2 regions of the Burkholderia sp. YHN3-13 genome follow, and region 2 is predicted to be linked to the other one. Evidence: riboswitches for the same ligand, from Rfam matches in the RefSeq annotation. Region 2 holds a riboswitch; the other holds the start of a gene.

Region 1 (7,568 bases), on a different contig from region 2:
GACCGCGGTCAGATACGGGTCGATTTCGACCACGCGCCCCTGGCCGCCCGCCAGATCGCCGACTTCGATCCAGCGATCCTTGCCGATGCTGATGTCGTCCTTGTGCGGTTTTCCGTTCATCGCCGGCTCAATTCAGGGCCCGGAAATGGGCATGCATGAAGCGTGCGATCTCCCGGGTGAGTTCGATATCCTCCGGCGCGCCCATGAACCCGCCGTGCGGCATGCCTTCGAACACATGCAGTTCGGTCGGCACTTGCGCGCGCCGCAACGCGCGGTGCAGGCGAACCGCGTTCGACAGGAACAGGTCGCGCGTACCGCTCTGGATGAACGTCGGCGGGAAGCCGGCCGAGAAATCGCCGAACAGCGGCGACAGATACGGATGCGCGAGATCGGCGCCGTTCGCGTAGAGCAGGTTGTTCGGCATCAGCGACGCCGGCAGCACGACGTCGACGAGCCGGTTGGTCTCGAAGCTGTCGCCGGATTCGGTCAGATCGGCTTCCGGCGACAGCAGGACGAGCGCGGCCGGCAGCGGCAAGCCTTCGTCGCGGGCACGCAGCACCATCGCGGCCGCGAGATTGCCGCCGGCCGAGCGGCCGCCGATGACGATGTTTTCCGGCGCGTGGCGCGCCAGCACGAACGCATAGGCCGCGATGCAATCGTCGAGCGCGGCCGGATACGGATGTTCGGGCGGCATGCGGTAATCGACGCCGTAGCAGCGAACGCCCAGGCGGTCGGCATGCATCTGCGCGCCGGCGCGGCATGCGGCGGCGCCGCCGACGATCAGCGCGCCGCCGTGCAGGTCGATGTACGCGCATTCGTCGGAAGCGGCCGCTTCGGGCGTCGCGACGTGCAGGTCCGCATCGCCGGCCCGGATCGTCTCGACGCTCGAACGCAGATGGCCAGCCAGTTGCCCGACCGCGGCCGTGTAATGCGCGTCGGCGGCCGCCTTCACGCGCATCCACGCGTCGACATCGTCCGGCGCGGGCATCACGTGCAGCGCATTCAGCGGCACGCCGTCGTCGCCGACCAGGCGTTGCAACGCGGCTCGCGCTTCGTCGCTGATCGAGGTGGGGAAGGGCACGACGCGGCTCGGCAGCACGACGCCATCGGGTTTGTCGTTCATCGCTTGAATTCCATCAGGCCCGTCATGCGGCTGAAGGCCAGTGGCGCAGCATCACGTCGAGCGCATCGAGGCTGCGCGACCACGATGCGTCGGAATCCGGTGTGCCGTGCGAGAAACCGCCGGCGCCTTCGAGCGTCACGTAGCCCATGAAGAAGCCGCCGAGCAGGCGGATCGCATGGGCCAGCTCGGCTTCCGGCAGGTCGTAGCTGCGCAGCACGGCCGAGGTCATCCTGACGAGCCGCCCGCCCGCGCTTTCGGCGGCGCGCTCGGGGCTCACCGGATGGCGCGCGGCCGCAAAGCGACCGGGGTGTGCGCGCGCATAGTCGCGATAGACGTTCGCGAGCGCGGTCAGCGCATCCTTGCCGGTGCGGCCGGCCAGCGCATCGGCGGCGCGATCGGCCAGCTCCTGCAGCGCGAACAGCGCGATCCGGCTCTTGAGATCGTCGAAACTCGGGACATGGGAATACAGGCTGGCCAGCTTGACGCCGAAATGCCGCGCGAGCGCCGCGCCGGTGAGCGGCTCGAAGCCGGTTTCGTCGGCGAGCCGTGCGCCGGCTTCGACGAGTTTGTCTACGGTAATGCCGGCACGCGTCATGACGAATACTATGGAAATTAGTCAAAAAACTAATTCTATTAGTTTTTGCCGCGAAGTCAATTTCCCGTACGCCGCCGGCCACGCCGATCCGCCCCGGCGCCCGCGACGCAGGCGCCGGGGCGACCGGTCGTCAGAACGTGTAGGTGACCTTGCCGAACGCGGTGCGGCCGAGCGTGTTGTAGCCGTACGCGGTCATGTATTGCCGGTCGAACAGGTTCGACAGCGACGCCGACACCGTCAGGTGCGAATTGATCCGGTACGACGCGCGCAGGCTCACCGTCAGGTACGACGGCAGATACGTCGTGTTGGCCGGATCGTCGAACGTCGTGCCGCCGTAGAGCAGCGATGCGCCCGTGCTCAGCGCGTGGAGCTTCAGTTCGTCCCACGTGTGGTCGACGCTGAGGCTGACCGTCTGGCGCGGCCGGCGGTTGAGCCAGGTCTGGTTGGTCTCGTCCTGCGGATTCAGGAGGCCGACGGCCAGACTCACCGGCGTCGAGCGGCCGATCGTCCCCTTGTACGACAGGTCGATGCCGCGGATGTGCGAGCGGCCGATGTTCATCGGCGAGAACGTTGCCGGGTTGTACGCGATCAGGTTGTTGACGTGCGTGTCGTAGACCGCCGCCGAGAACGTGCCGTACGACGTGTTCGCGTCGAGCGCGGCCTCGACCGACGTGCTGCGTTCCGGGCTGAGGTTCGGATTGCCGTAGCCGGGGTAGTACAGGTCGTTGAAACTCGGCAGGCGGAATGCGTTGCCGTACGACACGCGCGCGGTGTAGACCGGCGTGATCGCCCACGACAGCGCGGCGTTGCCGGTGTTCACGCCTTGCCCGGCGATGATCTCGCGACGCCCCGCGAGGAACAGCGTCACGCTGCCGAGCGTGGCCGACTGATGCAGCGAAAACGCCGAGTCGTTGCGCGTCGGTATGCCGCCGGGCGCGTCGATCGGCAGGAATGCCTGTTCGCGCGTGAAATCGTAGGCGAGCTTCGTTTCGCCCGACAGCGGCAGGCCGAACAGGCGGAACCCGTGCGCCTGATGGGTCAGCGACGTCGACGTGCTGATGCGCTGCGAATTGATCTGGTCGGTCGCGAGGGCCGGGTTGTCCGCGTAGATGAACTGGCGGTCGTTCGCATAACCGAACGACTGGTCGAACTGCGTATCGGGCGTGATGTCGAGATGAAATGCGATGCCGGTCGTCAGCTGGTGATCGAGCTCGCGATTCGCATAGCCGCTGTTGTCGTAGGACAGGTCGGAGCGGTGATACAGCGCGAACGTCGAGATCGACCAGTTGTCGCGCGCATAGCCGAGCCGCGCATCGAGATCCTGCGCGTGATACGGATTGCGGCCGGCTTCGTGACCGTAGAAGAAGGGCCGCGTCGCATCGATGCCGGCCGTGTTGTAGTCGTGCAGCCCCAGCGAGTAGGTGACACCGCCGAGCGCGGCCAGCGGCCCTGTCGACGGCAGGGTGCCCGACGTGCGGAACTGCGTGTCGAACGTCTTGTTCGATCCGCCGCCGAACGACACGGTGGTCTGGTTCGGCCGGTTGGCGGCGCGGCGCGTGAAGAGCTGCACGACGCCGCCCATCGCGTTGCTGCCGAACGATGCGGCGGCCGGGCCCGAAATCACTTCCACGCGTTCGAACGCGTCGGTCGGCAGGTCGGCCCACGGCGCGATGCCGGTGGTCGGCGAGCCGATCCGGATCCCGTCGATGAACACGGCGACCTGGCTGGCCGACGAGCCGCGGATGCTGACCGACGCGGACGAGCCGGGGCCGCCGCTCTGCGAGACGGTCACGCCCGGCAGCGTCGCGAGCGCCTGCGTGATGCTCGGGTCGGTCGACGACAGCCGGTCGAGATCTTCTCGCGTAAGCACCTGCGTCGACGCATAGCGCCGGTCGAACGATTCGGGCAGGTGCCGCGTGTCGGTCACGCTGATCGTCGGCAGATCGGCGCCTTCCGCGGGCTGGGCGGGCGGCTGGAGCGCGGTATCGCCGGCGGCATGGGCGAGCGGGGTGAGCAGCGCGGTGGCGGCGGATGTGGCGAGCAGGTAACGAAGGTTCATCAGACAGCGAGAGAAAGCGTGTGGCGCGTAGGGCGGTCGCGAGCGAAGGGCGGGCAGGTTGCGCATGCCGACGGCGTGTCGACGCGACGCTTCCGGCAGGGAAGCGGATTCGGGAACGAAGGACATCTGACGGATCCTGAGGTCGGGTCGTCCATGCAACGGGCGACCGCCAACGGCGGCGCTTGCGCATCGGGACACCCCGCCCGGTGCGGCTGCTGGACCTCGGGTCGATGGCAGGTCTCCTGGCTCGCGGGTCGTCATCCGTGCGGACCTTCCCGGTTTCCCAGTGGCGCGCAGTGGCACGGATTCGCCGCTCACAGTTGCGGGGGCAGCCGCAGATTCGAGTCGTTGCCCGTCCTGCGTTCCCTTTTGATCCCATCGCTGGGAACCATCAGCGCGCAAGGGTAATGGCGTGCGCTCCCGCACGTCAATTGCCGCGCCGCGCGAGGGTGCGAAAAAACGTCATTCTCCGGCAAGCGCTTTCCGAATCCTTTCGCTTGTGTGTTGGTGTCGCGTTTCTCGTCTGATGAATCGGGAGGAGCAAGCGGCATGCGAGCCGCGTCGTATCGAACGCGAAACCGTAGGTTGTCCGGTCGACGTCAGCCGGCGCGTTGAGCAGCCCGGGCAGCGGCACAGCGTTGTCGCGGCGCGGATCGCCGAGCCGCATGCCGGTCGGTCGCCGCGGTTGCACGATCGGCCAGCCGAACAGCTGCAGATCGCGGAACAGCCCGCACCGACGACATCCTCGCCGCACGCGATCCGTCGCTGCCGGCGTTCTGATTGCCGGCGGGGCCGGGCGCGGCAGCGGCGCCCGGCGCGCGCCGTTACATGTGCGTGCCGGCGTGCGCGCGGCCGCCCGGGTCGCCGCCCCGATCGGGCGGCGTATTGTTCTGATCGATCTTCGCGAGCACGAAGCCGGCGTGCGGCAACGCGCCGGGCGAGCGGTGCATCGCCTGCGCGACGACGTCGTGCGGCGATGCGGCGGGGAAACCGGATGACGTCGCGCCCGGTTGGGCGAACGCCGGAAGGGAGGCGACCGCCAGGGCGGCGGCGACGATCGCGTGCGTGTTCATGGTGGCTCCTTCACGACTGACTGCGCGACTGACTGCGGGCAACGTCATCAGTCTAGGGCGCGAAACTTAACGCGTCGTGAAGGTGCCATGGCGCACGGATGACAGGATGTTCATGTGCGCCGCGACGCTCAGGCCGGCGTCGACACCAGTGCGCAGAAGTTCTCGAGATCGACGTTGCCGCCGCTGATCACGACGCCCACGCGCTTGCCCTGCAGCGCGTCCTTCATCCGTCGCGCGGCGGCGAACGCCAGGCAGCCGGTCGGCTCGACGACAATCTTCATACGGGTGGCGAAGAAGCGCATGCAGTCGATCAGCTCCGCGTCGGTCGCGGTCAGGATGTCGTCGACGTCGCGGCGGAGGATCGGGAACGTCAGGTTGCCGAGGTATTGCGTCTGCGCGCCGTCGGCGATCGTGCGCGGCGTGTCGATCCGCACGATCGCGCCGGACCGGAACGATTGCTGGCCGTCGTTGCCGGCTTCGGGTTCCACACCGTACAACTTCGCGTGCGGCGACAGCGCGCGGGTCGACAGCGCGGTGCCCGACAGCAGCCCGCCGCCGCCGAGCGGCGCGAACACCGCGTCGAGCGGGCCGACTTCGTCGAACAGTTCCTTGGCCGCCGTGCCCTGGCCGGCGATCACGTCCGGATGGTCGTAGGGCGGCACCAGCGTGAGCCCGTGCCGTTCGGCAAGATCGCGCCCGATCTGCTCGCGGTCCTCGGTGTAGCGATCGTAGGTCACGACGTTGCCGCCATAGCCGCGCGTCGCGGCCATCTTCGCGGCCGGCGCATCCTGCGGCATCACGATCGTCGCGGGAATACCGAGGATGCGCGCCGACAGCGCGATCGCCTGGGCATGGTTGCCGGACGAGAACGCGACGACGCCGTGGTGGCGCTGTTCGGCGTTGAAACGCGACAACGCATTGAACGCGCCGCGGAACTTGAAGGCGCCCATGCGCTGCAGGTTCTCGCACTTGAAGAACACCTGCGCGCCGAGCGCTTCGTCGATCGTTCGCGACGTCATCACCGGCGTGCGGTGCGCATGGCCTTCGAGCCGGGCCGCGGCCGCGGCGACGTCGTCGTACGTGGGGAGGGTCGGAGAGTTCATGGTTGCTCGAGAGTCGGAAAGGTCAGTCAACTGGAAAGCAGGGCCCCGCGTCACTTCGCGTCGTTGTAGACGGTCGCGCGCGAGACGCCGAGATGCTGCGACACGATCTCCATCGCGCGGCGCACCTCGAGGAAGCCGTCGGCCTTCAGCGTCTGCAGCAGCTCGCGGCGCTGGTCGGTCTTCAACTCGCGCGGCGTCGTCGCGAGGCGCGTCGCGAACGCGTCGATGCGCTGCCGGATCGCGTCCGCCCCGGCCGGATCGAGCGTGTCGACAACGGCCTCGCCGTCCGTGCGGCAGAACTGGTTCAGCATGCCCTGGAAGCCGCGGAACAGCGTGACATCCGCATTCAGGCACAGCGCGGCCACGTAGCGCCCGGTCGAATCCTTGATGCCGATCGACGTGCTTTTCGCGGTGCGGCCGTCCGCGAAGCGGTTCGGGTAGTTCGCGAGCACCTGCGGGAAATCGTCGTCGGCGATGCGGGCGAGGCCGAGTTCGGTCGCGGGATCGCCGACCGCGCGCCCGGACAGGTTGTTGTGGATCGCGAGGATCGCGTGTTCCGGCGTGCGCAGGTCGTGCACGACGACCTCGGTGAACGGCGCGAACATCTCGCCGAGCCCTTCGGCGATGCGCTGCACCTGTTCGATCAGCGACGCCTGTTCGGACGACGGTGGCGTGCGGCGCGTGCTCATGCGTTTTCCCGGGGCGACGGGGCGTCGGCCGTTTCCGGCCGCGTGATGTCGGCCAGCAGCGGCCGGGCGATCCGCACGTAGTCGGCCGAGTCGAGCACGACCGAGCGGTCGAGGCGGCCCGCGTTGAAGGCGATCTCCGCGTTGCGTTCGACCAGCGCGGGATCGACGACGAGCGTGACGTTCGCGTCGAATACGAACGGCGGCACGGCGCCCATCACGCAGCGCGTGACGGCGGCCGCGACATCGGGCGACGCGAGCGTCGCCTTGCGGCGGCCAACCGCCTCGGCAACCTTGCGGAAGTCGATCTTCAGGTGGCCCGGGATCACGGCGAGCGCGGTCGCGTCGCCGCCGTCCTTGAACGTGCAGAGCATGGCCTTCGCCCCCTGTTCGGGGCGTGTGCCGCGGATCGCGGCGATCACGTCGGATTTACCTTCCGCCGGATGTTCGAGCACGCGGAAACGTGCACCGGACGTATTCAGCAGATCGCACAGCGTGTCGAAAACGGGAGAGTCGTTCATGTCGCTTCGGGCGGGAAGGCGCGCATCGCGGCGCGCGGGGAGCGAGCGTGCCGCTCGCTATCGATGGATTGTCCAAGTATAGACGTTTTGTCATGAGATAGGGCAACAGCGGGTGCGCCCGTGCGGGGTCTTTCTCCAACTGCGAAAGGCCGTTTCGTATTGCGAAATCTCCGCGAAGTTCCCGTCGCGCCGCCTTTCCGCCGCTTGAAAACTTGTTTTGCATCGCAAAATCGATCTGCTATCTCATTGAAAAACAAGGAAAATTTATATCTTATGTCTTATATAAGAGTTGGCCGAAAGCGCGCCGGACAGGATTAATATTGAGTCCATGCAGTTCGCTTCGTCACACGAAGCGGGCACGCTGAACCCTTTACTCAAATGCGCTTCGTTCCCAGGAGATAGACATGT
Region 2 (7,568 bases):
ATAGTGGAACGTATGGCCGCGCATCGGCCCGTTGCGCGTCTCGAGTTGCTGCATGCCGAGCGCCGCGAACCGGCGCTGCATCGTCGCATGACCCGGCAACACGCCCAGCATCGGCGTCGTCACGCCGTCCACGTCGGTCAGCGATTCGCACAGGTACACCATCCCTCCGCATTCCGCGACGATCGGCCGGCCGGCCGCCGCGTGCGTGCGAATCGTCCGCGCGGTCCCGGCATTCGCCGCGAGCGTCGCCGCATGCAGTTCCGGATAACCGCCCGGCAGGAACAGCGCGTCGCAATCGTCGGGCACCGGTTCGTCGGCGAGTGGCGAGAAGAACCGCACCGCCGCACCGAGCGCATCCAGCAGCGCGAGGTTCGCCGGATAGATGAACGAGAACGCCGCATCGCGTGCGACGGCGATCCGCTTGCCCGCAAGCGCGCGCGGCAGCGGCACCGCGGCGTCCGGTGCCGCGAACGCGACGGCCGGCGGCAATTCGGCGAGCGCCGTCCGCGCGAGCACGTCGGCCGCGCGCTCGAGCCGCGCATCGAGATCGTCGATGTCGGCCGGTTGATGCAGGCCGAGATGCCGCTCCGGCAGCGTGATGCCCGCATCGGCCGGCACGTGTCCGAGCCAGCGGAGGTCGCCGGGCAGCGCCTGTTGCAGCAGTTCCGCATGCCGCGCGGAGCCGACGCGGTTTGCCAGCACGCCGTGAAACGGCAGTGCCGGCCTGAACCGGGCGAGCCCGAACGCGATCGCCGCGAATGTCTGCGCCATCGCCTTCGCCGAAATCACCGCGACGACCGGGACGCCGAACGCGGCCGCGAGATCGGCGCTGCTCGGCGTGCCGTCGAACAGCCCCATCACGCCTTCGATCAGGATCAGATCCGCGTCGCGCGCGGCATCGGCGAGCAGCGCGCGGCAGCCGGTTTCGCCGACCATCCCGAGATCGAGCGCATGCACGGGCGCGCCGCTCGCGCGCTCGAGCAGCATCGGATCGAGAAAGTCGGGCCCGGTCTTGAACACGCGTACGCGGCGGCCCAGCCGGCGGTGCAGCCGTGCAAGACCGGCCGTCACCGACGTCTTGCCCTGGCCCGACGCGGGTGCGCTGACGAACAGCGCGGGGCAGGCCGGCACGCTCAGAACTCCACGCCGCGCTGCGCCTTCACGCCTTGCTCCTTGTACGGGTGCTTGACGAGCCGCATTTCGGTGACGAGATCGGCCGCGTCGATCAGCGCATCGGGCGCGTGCCGCCCCGTCACGACGACGTGCACCGAAGCGGGACGTGCGGCGAGCGTCGCGAGCACTTCGTCGAGCGGCAGGTATTCATACTTCAGCACGGTGTTCAGCTCGTCGAGGATCACCATCCGGTAGTCGCCGCTCTCGATCATCCGGCGCGCCTCGTCCCAGCCCTTGCGCGCGGTCGCGATATCGGCGTCGCGGTTCTGCGTGTTCCACGTATAGCCGTCGCCCATCGTCACGAAATCGCACTCCGCGACCGCGCCGAGAAAGTCGCGCTCGGACGTATGCAGCGCGCCCTTGATGAACTGCACGACACCGAGCCGCATGCCGTGGCCGAGCACGCGCACGGCCATGCCGAACGCGGCCGTGCTCTTGCCCTTGCCGTTGCCGGTATTGACGATCAGCAGGCCCTTTTCCAGGGTGGCGGCGGCCTGCTTCTTCTCGTGGCCGGCGCGGCGGCGTTCGGTCATCCGCTGATGGGATTCGGCATCGGTCTTCATCGGAAATCGTCCTGTCGAAAGCGAAACAAAGGGTTCAGAGCGGGCCGGCGAGGGCAACCGTCACGCCGTCCCGGATGGATTTGGGGCCCAGCAGCCGGCCATGCGGCGCCGCGAGCTGCGCGCAGGGTTCGGCCACGCCCGCCACCCCGAAGCGCGCCAGCGCGGCGTCCGACGGGCCGCTCGCGGCCAGTTCGGGACGGCTCGCCAGCTGCGCCGCGTCGAACGCGACGAGCGGCCAGCCGCGGCGCGCGCACAGCACGCGCAGCGCCCGCGCACACGCCTTGTCGGCGAGCGTCGCGACGAGCGCCGGTTCGGCGGCCGGGTAACGCGCCAGCGCCGCCCGGATCGCGGCATCGAGCTGCGCGGCCGTGACGCCCGCGCGAAAACCGATGCCGAGCGCGACGCGCATCATGCGCGGCCGCCGAGCGCCGCACGCACGGCCGGGTCGTCGGCAAGCGCCGCGACGCGGCCGATCACGACGATGGCCGGTGAACCGATGCCGGTTGCGCCGACGCGTTCGACGAGCGTGTCGAGCGTCGCGAGGACCTGCCGCTGCTCGGGGCGGGTCGCATGCTCGATCGCCGCGCACGGCGTATCGCCGGGCAGGCCGCCGCCGCGCAGCGCGGCGGTGATCGCGTCGAGCCGGCGGATGCCCATGTAGATCACGATCGTCATGCGCGTGGCCGCCAGCGCGCGCCAGTCGGGCTCGTCGGCGCCCGCGCCGTGGCCCGTGACGAAGATCACGCCCTGTGCGGCGCCGCGCTGCGTGACCGGGATGCCGAGCGCGGCCGGCGCGGCAATGCCTGCGGTGATGCCGTTCACGATCTCGACCGCAAAACCCGCCGCGCCCAGCGCGGCCAGTTCCTCGCCGCCGCGGCCGAACACGAACGGATCGCCGCCCTTGAGCCGCGCGACGCTGCGGCCCGCCCGCAAGTGCGCGAGCATCGCGGCGACGATCGCTTCCTGCGGCGTCGACGCATGGCCGCCGCGCTTGCCGACGTGCTCGACCTGCGCGTCGGCGCGTGCATGGCGCAGCACGTCGGGATTCACGAGATCGTCGACGAGCAGCACGTCGGCCGCGCCGATCGCACGCACGGCCTTGAGCGTCAGCAGGTCGGCGTCGCCGGGGCCGGCGCCGATGAGCCACGCGCGGCTCATCGCACGCGGCACGGCACGCACCGTGTCGAAACAGTGGAAAGGAACAGGCGGGCGGCACATCGGCGGCCGGCGGGCAGGCAGTGCATGACGGATCGGACGAAGCCCGCGCGGACGCGGGCGGAATGCGCACCCCATCCGTCCCCCGCGGATCGGGCGTTCGGCGAGCATCGGGCTCGCCCCTTGCGTCGGCCGGTATCCGGGCTGGCCGCTTGCCAGGCCGCAGCCTTCCCGCCCGCTGAAGGGCAGTGGCATCGCGGGCGGCCTGGGCGCGTGCGCGGGGAGCGCGTCGCGCGGGCGGCGTACCGTTGCGGGGACAGCACAGGCCGGGCGGTCGTCCGCCTCCTGTTTCCCGTTTAACTGCATGCGCGGAATGCGCATGCGAGCACCGAACGCGGCGCATACGATAGCACAGCGGTTCGCCCGCGCGAACCGGCCACGGCCGGCCTCCGGCACGGTGCGCCGGCGGTGCGCAACGCAGTCCGGCGCCCCGTGCCGCCTTGACGCTCCCGGCCCCGCCGCCTACACTCGCACGCGTTTTGGTGCTCGCGCGTGCCGCTCCGGCGCGCGCAGTTAAACGGGAAACAGGGAGCCTGCCTGCACCGCAGTCGAGCCAACCTGTGCTGCCCTCGCAACGGTAAGCGAACGTGTCGCGCGCGAGCGCGATGCAGCGCCGCTTCGCCGCCTGCCGCGAGCAGGCGGACGACCGCCACTGGATGCCGCGCGCATCCGGGAAGGCGAAGCGGCGTGTTCGCCAGCCCGGATACCGGCCTAAACGTTGGGGTTCAGCGCCGCGGGGAGGCGGCGCATCGTCCACGGCCGCAGCAGGCCCGACGCCCGGGGTGTTCCGCTTCCTCCGCCGATCTGCCCCCCGCGCGAACGCGCCGGGCCGGGACGGCGAACGGCAGGCGGCGCGGGCAGGGCCGGCGGCAGCCGTGTTGGCATTCACGATGTCGACCGTTCGCAAGGAAGCACCATGTCCGATTCGTTGTTCCGCCCGTCGCGCGGTTGTTCGCGCGGATCGCGCGGCGGTCTGCCTGCGCGTCGCCCGATGAATGGCCTCGCCGCCGCCAACGCGACGATCCCGTCCTGATTCCCTCTTCGACACCGGACCTACCATGACCCTACGCAAGCTTCCCGTCACGATCGTCACGGGCTTTCTCGGCAGCGGCAAGACGACGCTGATGCGCCACATCCTGCAGCACGCCGCGGGCCGCCGCATCGCGGTGATCGTCAACGAATTCGGCGAGCTCGGCATCGACGGCGAGATCCTCAAGGGCTGCGGCATCGGCTGCGAGGACGCCGACGGCGCGCAGGGCGAAGCGTCGGGCCAGCTGTACGAACTCGCGAACGGCTGCCTGTGCTGCACCGTGCAGGAAGAGTTCTACCCGGTGATGGAGGCGCTCGTCGAACGGCGCGCGGACATCGACCACGTGCTGATCGAGACATCGGGCCTCGCGCTGCCGAAGCCGCTCGTGCAGGCGTTCAACTGGCCGACGATCCGCAACAGCTTCACGGTCGACGCGGTCGTGACCGTGGTCGACGGGCCGGCCGCCGCGAGCGGCCAGTTCGCGGAAAACCCGCAGGCCGTCGACGCGCAGCGCCGCGCCGATCCGAATCTCGACCACGAATCGCCGCTGCACGAACTGTTCGCCGATCAGCTGTCGTCGGCCGATCTGGTGATCGTGAACAAGGCCGATCTGGTCGGCGACGCGGAATTCGCCCGGATCGAAACCGCGATCCGCGACGAGATCCCGCCGCAGGTGAAGATCGTTCGCGCGACGCGCGGCGAGCTCGATCTCGCGATGCTGCTCGGCCTCGAATCGGCATCGGAAGAAACGATCCACCTGCGTCACGATCATCACGGCTCGGCCGACGACGGTGATCACGATCACCATCACGACGATTTCGACTCGGTGGTCGTGTCCGGCGACGCCGGCACGCGCGAGGCGACGATCGCCGCGCTGCAGCGCGTGGTCGAAGCGCACACGATCTACCGCGCGAAAGGGTTCGCCGCGCTGCCCGGCGCGCCGATGCGGCTCGTGATCCAGGGCGTCGGCCGCCGCTTCGACAGCTATTTCGACCGACGCTGGCAGGACGGCGAAACGCGCGCGAGCCGCTTCGTGCTGATCGGCGAGGATCTCGACGCGGCCGCGCTGCAACGCGCGTTCGACGCCGCGTGCGCGGCCGAGCCGCAACAGGCGTAACGCACGATGCATCTGCTGCGCACCACGCCGGGCGGCTTCGTCGACGATACGCAGGGCGTCGTCCGGATCGACCAGCAGCCGGCCGACATCGTGATCCTGAGTTCGGCCGACACGACGCTGTCGCTGCTCGCGAGTGTCGTGCCGCGGTTGCCGGCCGGGTTCCCGAGCGTGCGGCTCGCGAACGTCACGTTCCTGCGGCAGCCGGCGTCCGTCGATTTCTACGTCGATGACGTGCTGCGTCATGCGAAGACGGTCGTGATCGATCATCTCGGCGGCGAAGCGTACTGGCCGTACGGGATCGAGCAGGCCGTGTCGCTCGCGTCGAAGCGCGGGCAGCAGCTCGCGATGTTCTCGGGCGACCTGCAGGAAGATCCGAACCTCGTCGCGAAGAGCACCGTCACGCCGGCGCTGTGCCGGCTGTGGTGGCGCTATCTGCGCGAGGGCGGCGTGCACAATGCCGACGCGCTGCTGCGCAGCATCGCGTTCCATACGCTCGGTTTCGGCGCCGAACCCGAGCCGCCGCGCCCGCTGCCGGCCGCCGCGCTGTATCACCCGGCGCGCGACCGCGCGAGCGTCGACGACTGGCGGCCGCGCTGGACGCCCGGCGCGCCCGTCGTCGCGATCCTGTTCTATCGCGCGCACTGGCAGGCCGCGAACACGGCCGTGTTCGACGCGCTGGCCGACGCACTGATCGCCGAGGGGCTGAATCCGTTGCCGATCGCGGTGACGTCGCTGAAGGATGCGGTGAGCCGCGAAGTCATCACGCAACTTTGCGACACGCACGGCGTCGCGCTCGTATTGAACACGACCGCGTTCGCGGCCGGCGCGATCGACAGCCCCGAACACGACGTGCTCGCCGGCGACGCACCGGTGCTGCAGGTGATCCTGTCCGGCGGCAACCGCGACGCGTGGGTGGCCGACAACCAGGGCCTGCATGCGCGCGACATCGCGATGCATATCGCGCTGCCCGAAGTCGACGGGCGCATCGTCACGCGTGCGGTGAGCTTCAAGGGGCTCGCGTATCGCTGCCCGCATACCGAGGTCGACGTCGTGCGCTATCAGCCGGACGCCGAGCGGATCGCGTTCGTCGCGGCGCTCGCGCGCGGCTGGTGCCGGCTGCGCACGCTCGACAACGCCGACAAGCGCATTGCGCTGATTCTCGCGAACTACCCGCAAAGCGAAGGGCGGATCGGCAACGGCGTGGGGCTCGACACGCCGGCATCCGCGCTGCGCGTGCTCGCGGCGCTGCGCGACGCGGGCTACACGCTGGCCGACCTGCCGCCCGATGGAGACGCGCTGATCGCGCGCCTCACCGAAGGCGTGACCAACGACGCGGCCGTGCATGCATTGCGACCCGCGTTCCAGAGCTTCCCGCTGGCCGACTACATCGCGCGCTTCGCGCGGCTGCCGGCCGCCGTGCGCGACGCGCTGAACCAGCGCTGGGGGCCGCCCGAAGCCGACCCGACGCTGCGCCATGGACGTTTCACGATCGCCGGCTGGCGCGCCGGCAACGTGTTCGTCGGCATCCAGCCGTCGCGTTCGCGCGGCGAGAACGACTACGCGAGCTATCACGATGCGGATCTCGTGCCGCCGCACGCGTATCTCGCGTTCTATTTCTGGCTGCGCGATGCGTATCGCATCGACGCGGTCATCCACCTCGGCAAGCACGGCAACCTCGAATGGCTGCCGGGCAAGAGCGTCGCGTTGTCCGACGCGTGCTGGCCCGACCTGACGCTCGGGCCGTTGCCGCATCTCTATCCGTTCATCGTCAACGATCCGGGCGAGGGCAGCCAGGCGAAGCGCCGCGCGCAGGCCGTGATTATCGATCACTTGATGCCGCCGCTCACGCGCGCGGAAAACTACGGACCGCTGCAGGATCTCGAGCGGCAGGTCGACGAATACTACGAAGCGCTGATGGTCGACGCGCGGCGCGCGAAGCTGCTGCGCAAGACGATCCTCGCGACGATCGCCGAGCATCGCCTGCACGACGAGCTGAGCGTGTCGCCGCCGCGCGATGCGGGCGACGAGGATGCGCTGCTCACGCGCGTCGACGCGTGGCTGTGCGAACTGAAGGAAGCGCAGATTCGCGACGGGCTGCACGTGTTCGGCGCATCGCCGGCCGCTCGCCAGCGCCGCGACACGCTGCTCGCGCTCGCGCGTTTTCCGGTCGGCGATGGCAAGGGCGCGCGGGCGGGGCTGATCGGCGCGCTGGCGCGCGATCTCGCGCTCGGCGACGACTTCGATCCGCTGTCGGCGGACTGGGCCGCGCCGTGGGTCGGCCCACGCCCGGCGATCCTGCAGGCGCTCGACGCATCGCCGTGGCGCCACGCGGGCGATACGCGCGAGCGCCTCGAATGGCTCGCGCAACAATGGCTGGACGGGCTGTGCGCGGCCGACGGCGGAAACACGGGTGCCGACGCGACGCCGCCCGGCGAATGGCCCCACACGCTCGCGGTGCTCGGGCGCGTTC

What was found. A riboswitch is a leader RNA that binds a small molecule or an ion and turns the genes downstream of it on or off. The one in region 2 is predicted to bind cobalamin.
Region 1: another riboswitch for cobalamin. It lies ahead of AC0KUR_RS14460 (TonB-dependent receptor domain-containing protein); the one in region 2 lies ahead of cobW (cobalamin biosynthesis protein CobW).

What each region holds. Positions count from the first base shown of each region.
Region 1 is NZ_JBVVNQ010000005.1:99,075-106,642, reverse strand. Features, by position in the region: gene AC0KUR_RS14475 (DUF6331 family protein) at 1-120, opposite strand, end outside; gene AC0KUR_RS14470 (alpha/beta hydrolase) at 128-1,123, opposite strand; gene AC0KUR_RS14465 (TetR/AcrR family transcriptional regulator) at 1,146-1,718, opposite strand; gene AC0KUR_RS14460 (TonB-dependent receptor domain-containing protein) at 1,849-3,777, opposite strand; cobalamin riboswitch at 3,993-4,185, opposite strand; gene AC0KUR_RS14455 (hypothetical protein) at 4,602-4,850, opposite strand; gene AC0KUR_RS14450 (threo-3-hydroxy-L-aspartate ammonia-lyase) at 4,979-5,953, opposite strand; gene AC0KUR_RS14445 (helix-turn-helix transcriptional regulator) at 6,004-6,642, opposite strand; gene AC0KUR_RS14440 (YbaK/prolyl-tRNA synthetase associated domain-containing protein) at 6,639-7,160, opposite strand; gene AC0KUR_RS14435 (isocitrate lyase) at 7,565-7,568, shown strand, end outside.
Region 2 is NZ_JBVVNQ010000008.1:71,990-79,557, reverse strand. Features, by position in the region: gene AC0KUR_RS19460 (cobyrinate a,c-diamide synthase) at 1-1,131, opposite strand, end outside; gene cobO (cob(I)yrinic acid a,c-diamide adenosyltransferase) at 1,134-1,736, opposite strand; gene AC0KUR_RS19450 (cobalamin biosynthesis protein) at 1,771-2,148, opposite strand; gene cobA (uroporphyrinogen-III C-methyltransferase) at 2,145-2,954, opposite strand; cobalamin riboswitch at 3,065-3,300, opposite strand; cobalamin riboswitch at 3,415-3,680, shown strand; gene cobW (cobalamin biosynthesis protein CobW) at 4,010-5,098, shown strand; gene cobN (cobaltochelatase subunit CobN) at 5,105-7,568, shown strand, end outside.